DNA from 2 places in the Homoserinimonas sp. genome. Region 1 is predicted to be linked to the other one. Evidence: predicted binding sites of a transcription regulator. Region 1 holds the regulator's gene; the other holds the start of a gene.
The links. The regulator HrcA, encoded in region 1, represses chaperone genes, less so after heat shock. The targets are predictions, from matches to a motif close to TTNGCACTCGNNNNNNNCGAGTGCNAA.
Positions count from the first base shown of each region.

Region 2: AC062T_RS13515 (Hsp20/alpha crystallin family protein) is a predicted target of HrcA. The motif match lies at 3,880-3,906, and genes of this name have one in related genera.

Region 1 is NZ_JBACFR010000056.1:1,664-8,252, forward strand. It holds gene hemW (radical SAM family heme chaperone HemW) at 1-1,174, shown strand, start outside; gene AC062T_RS02830 (DUF4870 domain-containing protein) at 1,206-1,610, opposite strand; gene AC062T_RS02835 (DUF4870 domain-containing protein) at 1,710-2,102, opposite strand; gene hrcA (heat-inducible transcriptional repressor HrcA) at 2,293-3,315, shown strand; gene dnaJ (molecular chaperone DnaJ) at 3,375-4,478, shown strand; gene AC062T_RS02850 (16S rRNA (uracil(1498)-N(3))-methyltransferase) at 4,479-5,219, shown strand; gene AC062T_RS02855 (histidine triad nucleotide-binding protein) at 5,256-5,612, shown strand; gene AC062T_RS02860 (PhoH family protein) at 5,680-6,589, shown strand, end outside.
Region 2 is NZ_JBACFR010000297.1:23,808-30,396, forward strand. It holds gene AC062T_RS13500 (iron-containing alcohol dehydrogenase) at 1-1,068, shown strand, start outside; gene AC062T_RS13505 (aldehyde dehydrogenase family protein) at 1,109-2,602, shown strand; gene AC062T_RS13510 (class II aldolase/adducin family protein) at 2,624-3,340, shown strand; gene AC062T_RS13515 (Hsp20/alpha crystallin family protein) at 3,387-3,812, opposite strand; gene AC062T_RS13520 (amidohydrolase family protein) at 3,942-4,784, opposite strand; gene AC062T_RS13525 (ABC transporter substrate-binding protein) at 4,794-5,777, opposite strand; gene AC062T_RS13530 (SDR family NAD(P)-dependent oxidoreductase) at 5,841-6,589, opposite strand, start outside.

The DNA of each region.
Region 1 (6,589 bases):
CGTTCTCGAGGGCGCGTCGACCCGCGACTTCGGGGTCTACCTCCATGTTCCGTTCTGCCGGGTGAGGTGCGGATATTGCGACTTCAATACCTACACGGCGGAGGAGCTGCGCGGCACCAAACGCAGTGACTACGCGAGCCAGGCCGCAATCGAGGTTGAGCTGGGCGCGCGAGTTCTTGAGCAGGCCGGTCTTGCCCGGCGAGAGGCGGCCACCGTGTTCTTCGGCGGCGGTACTCCGACTCTGCTGCCAGCATCCGATCTGGTGTCGATGCTCGACGCCGTTCGCTCGGCCTGGGGTGTTGCCGAGGGAGCCGAGGTTACGACCGAGGCGAACCCCGACTCCGTCGACCTCGATTACCTCCGCACTCTCAAACATGCGGGATTCACGCGGGTGTCGTTCGGCATGCAGTCTGCGGTTCCGCACGTCTTGGCCACGCTTGAGCGCACGCACGACCCCGAGCGCATCCCGCTCGTTGTTCAGTGGGCGCGCGAGGCGGGTCTCGATGTGAGCCTTGACCTGATCTATGGCACGCCGGGGGAGTCGCTCGACGACTGGCGGCGGTCGCTCGAGCACGCCATCGCCCAGAACCCTGACCATCTTTCGGCCTACGCGCTCATCGTCGAAGACGGCACGAAGCTCGCCCGGCAGATTCGTCGCGGTGAGGTCTCGCAGCCTGACGACGATCTCGAAGCCGACATGTATGAGCTTGCGGATCGGATGCTCACAGACGCCGGGTTTGAATGGTACGAGGTGAGCAATTGGGCCAGGGGTGCTGAGCATGCCTCCCGTCACAACCTTGCGTACTGGCGCGGTCATGACTGGTGGGGGGTCGGCCCTGGTGCCCACAGCCACGTTGGTGGGGTTCGCTGGTGGAACGTGAAGCACCCCGCAGCGTACGCCGACAGGGTGTTGGCGGGTCACTCGCCAGCGGCCGGGCGCGAGACGCTCGATGCCCAGACGCGCCGCACCGAGAGCATCCTGCTGTTGTCACGCATTCGCGACGGCCTCGTGATTGCCGATCTGGATGCTGGCGCTCGGTCTGCCGTTGCCGGCCTTATCGCCGACGGTCTCGTCGATGGCGCTGCCGCGGTGCGCGGCTCGATCGTGCTCACGGTGCGCGGTCGGTTGCTCGCCGACGCCGTGGTGCGGCGGCTGTTGCCCGAATCCGACTAGCGCGCGGCACGCCAGACCCGGGCCGCTGCCGCTATTTAACGAACTCGATCGAGAGCGGGTAGGTGTAGTACTGCCCGTCGTTGGCCTTGATGGCGGCGATGATCATAAAAATGATCGCGGCGATCTCGATGCCGGTTATGGCGACCCAGAGAAAGATGAATCCCACTCCGAAGGTGAGCACGCCGACGATGGACAGAATGATCGCCGCGCCAACGATGTAGATGATCAGCGAGATCTGAAAGTTGAGTGCGCTGCGTGTATGCGCGCGCACAAACGGCCCCCGCTCTTTAAGGACGAGATAGCCGATGAGCGAGGGAAAAATGCCGAAGATGATGCCGCCCAGGTGAATCAGGGTCGACCACATCTTCTCGTCGCTCGGATTCATGGGCTGTACTGCCTGATATCCGCCGGCGGGGGGTGGAGGTTGGTTCGTCATGCTCGCCATTAAACATCCACTCGGCGTTTTTAGGCATTGCGGCGCGTTAACGCGAATGGCCGAGGGCGTTAGCCCCCGGCCATCTGAACCCGCGTTGCGCTACTTGATGAGGCGCAGGGCGAACGGGTAACGGTAGGACTGCCCGTCCTTGGCCTTCACGAAGCCCTGGATGCAGAAGATGATGGTGACGACCCAGAGGGCGAACGTCAGCAGGCCGGCGAAGAGGCCCCAGATGCCGAAGGTGACGACGGTCAGGATCGAGTTGATGATCATAATGGCCACGTGTGCGATGGTCACCGTGATCTGAAAGTTCACGGATTCCTTGCCCTCGGAGTTGGTGAACTGGCCGCGGTCCTTGAAGACGAGCCAGATGATGAGGGGTGGCAGGATCCAGAGGATGCCTCCCAGGTGAGCGAACGATGCCCACTGGCGGTCTTCCTGCTGGCTGAGGGGAGTGGCCGGTGCTCCGGCGGTGGGGGTCTGATCGGTCATTGCACGTGCCTTTCGGGAACTATCGCCCGGGGCGTTCCAGGGCGAGTGCTGGCCAATGGCCCCTGATCCAGGGCGACGCAGGCAATGGATAAGGTAGCGGTCGACGCTCACGCTCGCAATGCGAGGCACGTCACGGGCGCGATACAATTGGCAGTCGAGGTATAAGAGTGCCAATGTGGAGGGATTAGTCATGGTGTCGGATCGCGGCCTGGATGTGCTGCGCGTCATCGTGCAGGACTACGTGGCCTCCCGCGAACCCGTTGGTTCCAAGTCCATTGTCGAGCGGCATTCGTTTGGGGTGTCGGCGGCGACCATTCGCAGCGACATGGCGCAGCTCGAAGAAGAAGAGCTCATCACGGCTCCTCACACGTCGTCGGGGCGGGTTCCCACCGACAAGGGGTACCGGGTCTTTGTTAACCAGCTCGCCGACGTCAAGCCGTTGTCGAGCGCTCAGCGTCATGCGATCGAAGCATTTTTGGGCGATTCCGCCGATCTCGACGATGTGCTCGCCCGCACGGTCAGATTGCTGTCACAGCTGACACACCAGGTGGCGCTCGTGCAGTATCCGTCGCTGGGTCGGTCGCGCATCCGCCATGTTGAGCTCGTCCAGCTGAGCGACACCCGCCTTATGACGGTGTTGATCACCGACACGGGTCGCGTTGAGCAGCGCATCATTGAAGTGACGACCACGGGCAGCGAAGCCGATATCGCGGCGATTCGCGCCCGGCTCAATGCCGAGCTGACAGGTCTCGGCCTCACGGAGGCTGCGACTCATCTCACCTCGTTCGCCGACGGCCTTGAACCAGCGCAGCGGCCCCTGGCCGGCCTCATCGCCGAGAGCCTGTCTGAGCAGGTCCTCGCCAATCGCCAGGACAAGCTCGTGATGGCCGGAGCGGCCAACTTGGCCCGCACCGGCGACGACTTCAGCGGCAGCATATTTCCCGTTCTCGAGGCCATCGAGGAGCAGGTGACCCTGCTCAGGCTGTTTGGCGAGATGGAGCAGGAGGTCGGCTCGATCTCCGTGCGCATCGGGCGCGAGAACGAACAGTACGGCCTCGCCGAGGCATCCGTTCTGAGCTCCGGGTACGCTGCTTCGGGCGGCGAGCTGGCTCAGCTCGGGGTCCTGGGCCCAACCCGCATGGACTACTCGAGCAACATGACGGCGGTTCGGGCTGTAGCGCGCTACCTATCCAAGCTTCTCGGCGACAACTAAGACTTCTCCAGAGGAGACCGACCCCGGTCGGTTTCGCACGATCATATTGAGGAACAACATTGGCAGACCACTACGAAGTTTTGGGCGTCGAGCGCTCGGCAACCCCCGAGGAGATCAAGAAGGCCTACCGTCGGCTTGCGCGTGAGTTGCACCCCGACGTGAATTCGGCCCCCGACGCATCGGAACGCTTCAAAGAGGTCACGCACGCCTACGACGTTCTTTCGGATCCTCAGCAGCGCCAGTCCTATGACATGGGCGGCCAGCAGGGCTTCGGTGGCGGTGGCTTCGGCGGTTTCGGAGACATCTTCGAGACGTTCTTCGGCGGAGGTGGGGGCGGAACCCGCCCGCCGCGCTCCCGTACGGAGCGCGGCCAGGATGCGCTCATCCGCGTCGAGATCGAGCTCGCCGATGTGATCTTCGGCACGCAGCACGAGGTCGAGGTCGATACCGCAGTCACCTGCAAGACGTGCGGCGGCTCGTGCTGTGCGCCGGGCACCGACCTCGCCACATGCGACATCTGTGGTGGTAGCGGCCTCATCCAGCGCTCTGTGCGCAGCCTGCTCGGCAACGTCATGACCTCGAGCCCGTGTGGAACGTGCCGCGGGTACGGCACCGTCATTCCGAACCCGTGCCCCACGTGTTCCGGCCAGGGCCGCGTTCGTGCCCGTCGCCGTATCCCCGTAGACATTCCCGCCGGAGTCGACACGGGGCTGCGCTTGCAGATGCCTGGTCAGGGGGAGGTCGGCGCTGCCGGAGGCCCCAACGGCGACCTATACCTCGAGATCAAGGTGCGCCACCACGATGTCTTTAGCCGCAATGGCGATGACCTGCTCGCAACGCTTGAGGTGCAGATGACGGATGCCATTCTTGGCACGACCGCCGTCTTTGAGTCGCTCGATGGCCCTGTCGAGGTCGAGGTCAAGCCGGGAACGCAGAGCGCCGAGGTCATTACGGTCAAGGACCGCGGAATCACGCACCTCCGCGGTGCTGGCCGCGGCGACCTCAAGATCGGTGTTCAAGTACTCACCCCGACCAAGCTCAATTCCAAGTCGCGCGAACTCGTGCAGGAGCTTGCCCGTTCGCAGCATTCCGTGCCTCCGCACCTGTCGCACTTTCAGCAGGGACTCTTTCAGAAGCTCCGTGACCGGTTCCTCAACCTGTAGATGGCGCACTTCTACCTCGCAGAATCCCTCGCCTCTGCCAGCGTCGGCGCGACAGTGTCGATTACGGGCGCCGAGGCAAAGCACGCCGTCAGCGTGAGCCGCATCCGGGTCGGGGAGTCGTTGTCGATTGGCAACGGGGCAGGTCTCGTCGTCACCGGTGAGGTGACCGAGGCTCGGCCCGATCTGCTGAGCGTTGTCGCGCAGACCGTGACGCAGGTTCCTCGGCCGACACCGGCGCTCGTTCTCGCCCAAGCCCTCGCCAAGGGCGGGCGGGATGAGAGCGCGGTGCAGTCGGCGACAGAACTCGGGGTAGACACCGTCATTCCGTGGGCGGCTCAGCGGTCGATCGTTCGCTGGGATGCCGCCAAGGCGTCCAAGGGCAGGGAACGCTGGCATTCGATCGTGCGCGAGGCGAGCAAGCAGTCGATGCGCCCGTGGGTGCCCGCCGTTGGCGAGGTGGCAACGACCAAACAACTGGCGGTGCGGGGTGGCAGCGCGCTCATCCTGGTCCTTGAACCGACCGCGGAGAGGCGGCTCACGGAGCTCAGCAGGGATGAGCTTGAGAGGCACGACGAGATCGTGTTGGTCGTGGGCCCTGAGGGGGGTGTCGCTGATGGCGAACTCTCGAGCCTGCGCGAAGCAGGCGCTGTTCTCGTCAAGCTCGGCGACGGCATCCTCCGCACCAGCACTGCCGGGCCTGCCGCGATCGCCGTGCTCAATGCGCAGCTTGGTCGTTGGTAGCCACCGCCCTGAGGCGTTTGCGCTTAAGCTTGTGGCATGTCTGCCGCAGCCGAACCATCGATCTTCTCCCGCATCATCGCCGGTGAAATTCCTGCCGATGTCGTGTTCGACGGCGAGCGTGTTATCGCCATTCGCGACATTGCGCCTAAGGCGCCCGTGCATTTGCTGGTGATTCCCCGCGACCCGCAGTACCGCAACGTTGCAGAACTTGCGGCCGGCGATCCGAGCCTGCTCGCGGAGATGGTTGCGACGGCGCAGGCCCTGGCGGATGAGCACTGTGGAGGCGAGTTCCGCCTCGTATTCAACACCGGCGAGAGCGCCGGCCAGACCGTATTCCATGTGCACGCTCACGTTTTGGGCGGCACCCTCTCGGAAGGCTCCCTTGGCGACTGACACTGCACGGACCGGCGGAGCAAGCAATGACTCGCTTCGCACGGTGATCCATGTCGATACGGTCTCGATGGTCGACCTCCTGGGGCCGCAGGACCGGTTGCTGCGTACGATCGAGGATCAGCATCCGCTTGTCTCGGTCTTCGTTCGTGGCAACGAGATCGCGCTTGAGGGGCCAGCTGCACAGGTTCGCGCAGCCAACACGCTTGTCGAGGAGCTTCTCGCTCTGGCTGGCGAGACCCACGAGTTGACCGATCGTGACGTCACCGAGTCTGCCCGCATCATCGCGGGCAGCTCTGGCGAGCGGCCGACGGATGTGCTCGGGCAGACGATTCTGATGAGCCGGGGCAAGAGCATTAGGCCCAAGACCTCAGGGCAGCGGGCGTATGTCGATGCGATCGATGAAAACACCGTCGTCTTCGGCATCGGCCCCGCCGGCACGGGAAAGACCTACCTGGCGATGGCCAAGGCGGTGCAGGCCCTGCAGCGCAAGGAGGTCGACCGCATCATTCTCACGAGGCCTGCCGTCGAAGCTGGTGAGCGTCTTGGGTTTTTGCCCGGCTCGCTGACCGACAAGATCGACCCTTATCTGCGACCCCTCTACGACGCGCTCAACGAGATGATGGACCCGGAGGTCGTGGGCAAGCTCCTGGCCATCGGCACGATCGAGGTCGCCCCGCTGGCCTATATGCGAGGGCGCACGCTGAACAACTCCTTCGTGATCCTTGACGAGGCGCAGAACACCACGCCGGAGCAGATGAAGATGTTCCTGACGCGTCTCGGATTCGGGTCGCGCATGGTCGTCACGGGCGACATCACGCAGGTCGACCTGCCAACGGGCACGAGTGGTCTCACTCTCGTGACGCAGGTGCTCGACACCCTTGACGACATCCATTTTTCGTACCTCACGAGCGACGATGTCGTGCGGCACACGCTGGTAGCCCAGATCGTGGATGCCTACACCCGGTACGACGAAGACC
Region 2 (6,589 bases), on a different contig from region 1:
TACACCAACCCCACCCGGGTCTATGCAGGACTTGGTTCGAGCGAATCGCTCCTCGATCACGTCGCGACGCTCGGCGGCAGCCGCATCGCTCTCATCGGCGACGCAGGGCTCAAGCGGGTCGGCGTGCTGGATCGCTTTGAGCAGCAGCTCGGTTCCGGTGTCGTCTTTGTCGGTCTTGCCGAGGTCGACCCCACGATCATCGCGTCGGAGGCCGCGGCCGCAGAGGCGAGAGCCGCAGGCGCAGACATTGTTATCGGTGTGGGTGGCGGCAGTGCACTCAGCCAGGCCAAGGCCGTCGCGCTGCTCCTCACCAACGAGGCTCCCGTCGAGCAGTACGAGGGAATCGGCCTGGCCCCGCATCGCCCCGCGCCCTTCATCGCGGTTCCCACCACGGCAGGCTCCGGCAGCGAGGTCTCCAACGCATTCGTGCTCTACAACACCGAGAGCAGCCACAACGTGGGCATGCGCGGCTGGGGTTATGAGCCCGATATCGCGGTTCTCGACGGCAATCTTCTCGTCGGGCTCCCCGAGGTTCCCATGCGCGATGCTGCTGCGGATGCTCTCAGCCACGGCTTCGAGGCCCTGTGGGCCAAAGGAGCAACCCGGTTCACCGACACCGTCGCGCTCGCCGCGGTGCGGACGATCCGCGAGACGCTTCCCCGCGCGCTTAAGGAGCGCCGGCCCGAAGACCTCCAGGCCCTGCTCGAGGCGTCGACCATGGCCAACTTTGCCTGCGGCAACGCCGGGCTGAGCCTCATCCACGCCCTCTCCGGCTCGTCGAAGATCCGCATCGCTCACGGCCGCCAAAACAGCGTGCTGCTGCCGATCGTCGCGGAGTTCAACCGCAGTGTCGTCTCACCGGAGGTCAGCGTCGAGATCGATCTGCTGCCCGAGCTCTATGCGGCGGCGGGCATCCCATCGGCATTTGAGGCCGACGAGCTCATCGCCACGGCAGAAGACGAGTTCTTCGAGGCCGGGGCGACCAGCCCGTTCCGCCGCAACAACCGCCGCGACTCCAGTGATGAGCAAATACGCGAGCTTGCTCGCCTCGCCACCACTCCGCGCTAGTCGCTCGCCCCCTGACTTCGTTCCAACCAAAGGACCCATCGTGACCATCACTGACACAGCATCCGCCACCGGCATCTCCAACCTTGCCCTGATCGGGGGCGAGCGCCGCGGCGCCTCCGACGGTGCGACGATCGACGTGATCAACCCGTCGAACGGCCAGGTCATCACCACGATTCCCCGACTCACTGCTTCGGATGTCGACGATGCAGTCGCCGCCGCCAAGTCGGCGTTTCCCGCATGGGCGGCCCTTGAGCCTCTGCAGCGCGCCAAGTATCTCGACCGTCTCGCCGACGCCATCGAGGCTAACGGCGAAGAACTGGCCGCCCTCGACTCGCTCGATAACGGCAGTCCGCTTCACGAGATGCGCCGCGACAGCAACGTCGCCGCGGCACAGCTTCGCTATTACGCTGGGCTCGTTCTCGAGGCCCAGGGCTCGACCATCCCCTCCAGCAGCGAGCGCCTCATGTACTCGCTTCGCCAGCCCTATGGTGTCGTCGGCCGCATCAGCGCGTTCAACCACCCGCTGCTGTTCACGGTCGGCAAGATGGCTGGCGCCCTTGCCGCCGGCAACACGGTCGTCACCAAGCCGTCTGAGCACACATCGCTCTCGTCGCTTGCTGCGGCCGACATCATTAACGAGATCTTCCCTCCCGGCGTCATCAACGTGATCACGGGATACGGCCACGAGGCAGGCGACGCGCTTGTCGCTCACCCCGACGTTCAGCGACTCGCCTTCATTGGCGCAGATGGCACGGGCCGCATGATTCAGCGCCGCGCAGCCGAGGTGGGCGTCAAGCACGTCACCCTCGAGCTCGGTGGCAAGAATCCACTCGTGATCTTCCCCGACGCAGATGTCGACAAGGCCATCGCGGGGGCGCTCAACGGCATGAACTTCACGTGGCAGGGCCAGTCGTGCGGCTCGACCTCTCGCCTCATCGTGCACCGCTCGATCCACCGCCGCGTTGTCGATGCTCTCGCCGAGAAGATGGAGGCAATCCGTTCGGGCATGCCCCACGACGCAAACACCGACACGGGTGCGATCGTCAACAAGCAGCAGTTCGACAAGGTGATGAAGTACATCGAGATCGGAAAGTCCGAGGGTGCTGACCTTCTTGCCGGTGGCTACCAGGTCACCGATGGCGAGCTTGCCAACGGCCTCTTCGTTCGTCCGACCCTCTTCGACAACGTCGACCCGTACGGGCGCCTTGCCCAGGAGGAGATCTTCGGGCCGGTTCTCGCGGCGATGCCGTTCGACACCTACGATGAGGCCCTCACGATCGCCAACAGCGTGCAGTATGGCCTCACCGCCAGCGCGTTCACGCAGGACCTGCGCACGGCCCACGCCTACGCCCGCGACGTCCAGGCCGGATATGTCTGGATCAACGAGACCTCTCGCCACTTTCTTGGTAGCGGATTCGGCGGTTACAAGAACTCCGGCATCGGGCGCGAGGAGAACCACGAGGAGATCCTCTCCTGGACGCAGGCCAAGAACGTCTCGGTCCTCTTCGGCGACGGTGGCCCCGCCGGCCACTAGGCCATAGCGGAGGGATGCATCATGACAACAACCTATTCGGCCAGAGACCTGATCTACGAGGCAGAGACCGCGCAGCTCGTCAGCGACGCGAGCCGGGCGCTCGCGTTCGGTGGGCTTTCTGACCTCGTATGGGGCCACGTCTCGGTGCGCGACCGCGACGGCAGAGGCGTGTGGATGAAGTCGTCTGGCCTCGGTTTCGAGGAGATCACCCCCGACAATGTGGTGCTCGTTGACTGGGACGGCAACGTCGTCGTCGGCGACGGGCCCCGGCATATCGAGTTCTACATCCACACGTCGATCTATCGGGCGCGGCCCGATGTGAACTCGGTCGTGCATGCCCACAGTGACGCGGTCAACGCGTGGTGCGCCCTTGAGGTGCCCATGCGGCCACTCACGCATGCGGGCATGTTGTTTGCAGAGCCGCAGTTGCCCCGGTTCACCGAGACAATGAACCTCATCCGAAATGCCGAGATGGGCGTTCGCTTGGCCGACGTACTCGCCGACAACGTCGGCGTGCTCATGCCCCAGCATGGTTTCGCCATGACGGGTCCGGATGTTGCCACGGCGGTCATGACGGCGGTGCTCCTTGAGCGGGCCGCCACAACAATGCTCAGCGCGCTCAGCGCCGGCGAGGTTAAGACCTGGGCATCCGAAGCCGACCTGGCCGAGTTTGAGTGGGTGCCGGCACAACTTCGCGCTGGCTATGAGTACCTGGTGAGGGGTGCCAGCGCGCGCTAAAAAGCGGTGTCAGCACCCCTGCTCACGGGTCGCAGACAGCTCAGAGCTATGAGCTCATCTCCTTGCGCTCGCCCTCCTTCGAGGTGATCTGAATCTTGCGGGGCTTTGCCCTCTCGGCAACGGGCACCGTCACCGAGAGCACCCCGTTCTCGTAGGTTGCCGTGATGCGTTCAACGTCGACTCCATCGCCGAGCGTGAACTGGCGCATGTAGCTGCCGTACGGCCGCTCGTGGCTGAGCCATTTGACCGATTCGTTCACGGGAGCGCGGCGTTCTGCCCTAATCGTGAGCAGTTGCCCGTCGACATCAAGGTCGACGCTGGAAGGGTCAATTCCGGGCATGTCGGCGTTGAGGACATACTGGTCACCCTCCCGGAACAGGTCAACCGGCATCAGTCGCGGGCCGCGAGCGGTGTCGAACGCGCCAGAGGCGAGTCGATCGATGTGTCCGAGAAAATCGAGTGGGTTCGACATGATTGTCTTCTTTCGTCTCCGAGTGAAGGGTCATGCAGGGCGCGTGTGACCCCTTGTGAGCGAGTGAATGGTGCTCTGCTCCGGAGAGTGCCACGCAATGGTGCGAGTTAGCGGAGTGGTGGCCGATGATCAGCTGAGCGCTCGGTGGGTGCCGAACAGCTCATGAGCGGCACCTCCCCGCACGAGGGCGAGTTCGTGACGAGAGAGCCCTGCGGAATTGAGCCAGGTCACGCCGTCGGAATAGTCGAGAAACGCGTGCGTGCGAGTCCAGTCGGTGCCCCACATCACGCGCTGCGGGCCAAAGGCGGCGAGCAGGGCGTGCAGCTGCTCGTGGATGTCCGGGTAGGGGTGCTGCTCGTGCGAGAGAGCGGGCATGCCCGTCGCCTTCACGGCGACGTTGGGCAGCGCGGCCAGTCGAAGAATCTCGGGTAGCCGATCGAACGGATGCTCGGGGGCAGGCGGTACGGGGGAGGAGCCGAGCCCGAGGTGATCGATCACAACGCTCAAGCCGGGGTGTCGCTCGGCGATGAGGCGAGCATCCGCCGCGCTGGGCCCCAGCGCAACGCACAGCGGAATACCCCGATTCTCCAGGTCGCCGAGCAGCGCGGTGTAACCGCCAGCGGCGAGCTTCTCGCGCTCGGCTGGTGCCCACAGCATGAGCCGCAGCCCGACAAGCCTGCTGTTGCTGGCGCACTCCGCCACGAACTCCGCCTGGTCGACTCGGCGCGGGTCGACGGGCGCGACCACGCAGAATCGGCCCGGGAACTGCTCGGCTACCTCGTAGGCGTATGACGCGTCGGCGAGGTAGTTGAGCCAGGGCGAGACGATGATCGCCGAGTCGACGCCGGCGGCATCCATCAGGGCTATGGTCTGTGCCCCCGTGGCCTGCGCAAGAGGCGAGCCAGCGCCCGTCCATGGTCGTGCTGCCGTGTTCGATTCAAACACGTGCAGTTGCGCATCGATCACGGGCATGACGGGGTCCTAAATGACGAAGTTCGTGAGCGTCTCGGGCGCGAACAGGTCTTCTGGCTCGTGAAGCTTCGTGATGAGCCCCTGATCGTAGGAGTAGCGCAAGAACGCTGCGAGGGTCGCTCGGTTGGGTTCGAGGCCGTAAGACCAGTAGTCGTCCCCCATCGTCTCGCGCACTTTGCGGGCGGCAAGGTAGCTGAAGGGGTTCATGCTGCTGAGCGCCGCCGTCTCCTCGGCTCTGTCGGTGACGATCTTCTTCGCCTCAGTGAATGCCTTCATGAGGGACCGGGCCATCCAGCGGTTCTGCTCGTAGATATCACGGCGAATCACCACAACATGCATTATCGGAAATATGCCGGTCCGCTCGAAGTAGGCGAGCTCTTCTTCTTCTGTGTTCTCCCACAGGCGGCGCACATTGGGGTTGCGATCGAGATAGGAGTTGGGCAGGCGAGGTGTGTGCAGGGCATCGATCTCGCCGCTGATGAGCATCGCGTCGAGGGTCTTGCCCTCTGGGATGGGAGCGATATCGATTCCGGGAGGAGTGATGGCGATCTTCTCGTGACGGCCAGGCGTGTGGAGCCCGCCCGTGCGGTATTTGACCGAGTCGACGGGCACGCCGTAGTCCTCGGCGAGGAAGCCCCGGATCCACACGGTCGCGGTCATCTGGTACTCGGCGACACCCACGGTTTTGCCGATCAAGTCCTGAGGCGTCTTAATGCCCGAGTTGGCGTTCACATAGACGCCGTTGTGACGGAATGCCCGTGAGGGGAACACGGGGATAGCCACGAATTCGTTCTTGCGCTCAAGCGTGAGCGAATACGACGACAGCGACATCTCCGAGACGTCGAACTCACCGTACACGGCCGTGCGGTAGAAGATCTCCTCTACGGGCAGGTTGAGCACATTGAGGTCCAGGCCCTCGGCCTGAACGCGCCCGGTCGCGAGCGCCGAGGTGCGGTCGTAGTCGCCGCACGCGAGAAGGATGGGTTTCTTCATGGGGAGCCAATCGTCGGGCGGTCGTCGAGCCGCCAGCAAAAAGTGAAATGGATGCTCGGCGCGTTACGCCGACGAGCCGCCGTCGACTGCAAAGACGCCGGCGGTGCAGTAGCTGCTCTGGTCGCTCAGTAGCCAGGCGGCGAGCCCGGCAACCTCGGTCGGCTTACCAAAGCGACCGAGCGGCACGGTGCTGAGAAAGAACGCCTTGCGCTCTTCTGGGGCTGCGAGAAGCGTGGGGGTCTCGGTGGGGCCGGGCAGAATCGTGTTGACCCGAATGCCGTACTCCGCCGCCTCAATCGCCACCGTCTTCGTCAGCGAGATGATGGCCGCCTTGGTGGCGGAGTAAAAGCCCGTGTTGGGAGCGCCCTGAAGCGCGGTTCCCGATGACGTGTTGAGGATGGTGCCGCCCTGACCGTGATCGCGGGCATGCGCGATCATTCGCTGCATTCCTCGTACGGTGCCCATAATGTTCACGTCGAGCAGCTTCGCTGCCGCCGTAAGGTCGAGGTCGGCTAGCGGCACCCGTGGAGCGGTGATTCCGGCGTTGTTGAAGAGCGCGTCAACGCGACCGAAGCGGTCGATGCACTCGTCGAAATAGCTGTCAACGTCGGCGAGAGAGCCGATATCTGCCGTGATGCCGATGGCCTTGTCGCTGCCGAGTTCAGCAACGGCGGCGGCTACGGCGTCAGCCGAGATATCCACGATGGCGACCCTGGCGCCGTTCTCAACGAGAGCGCGGGCGGTGGCGAGGCCGATGCCGTTGCCGCCCGCCGTGACGATGATCGATTTGCCGGCGAGACCGTCGATAGTCA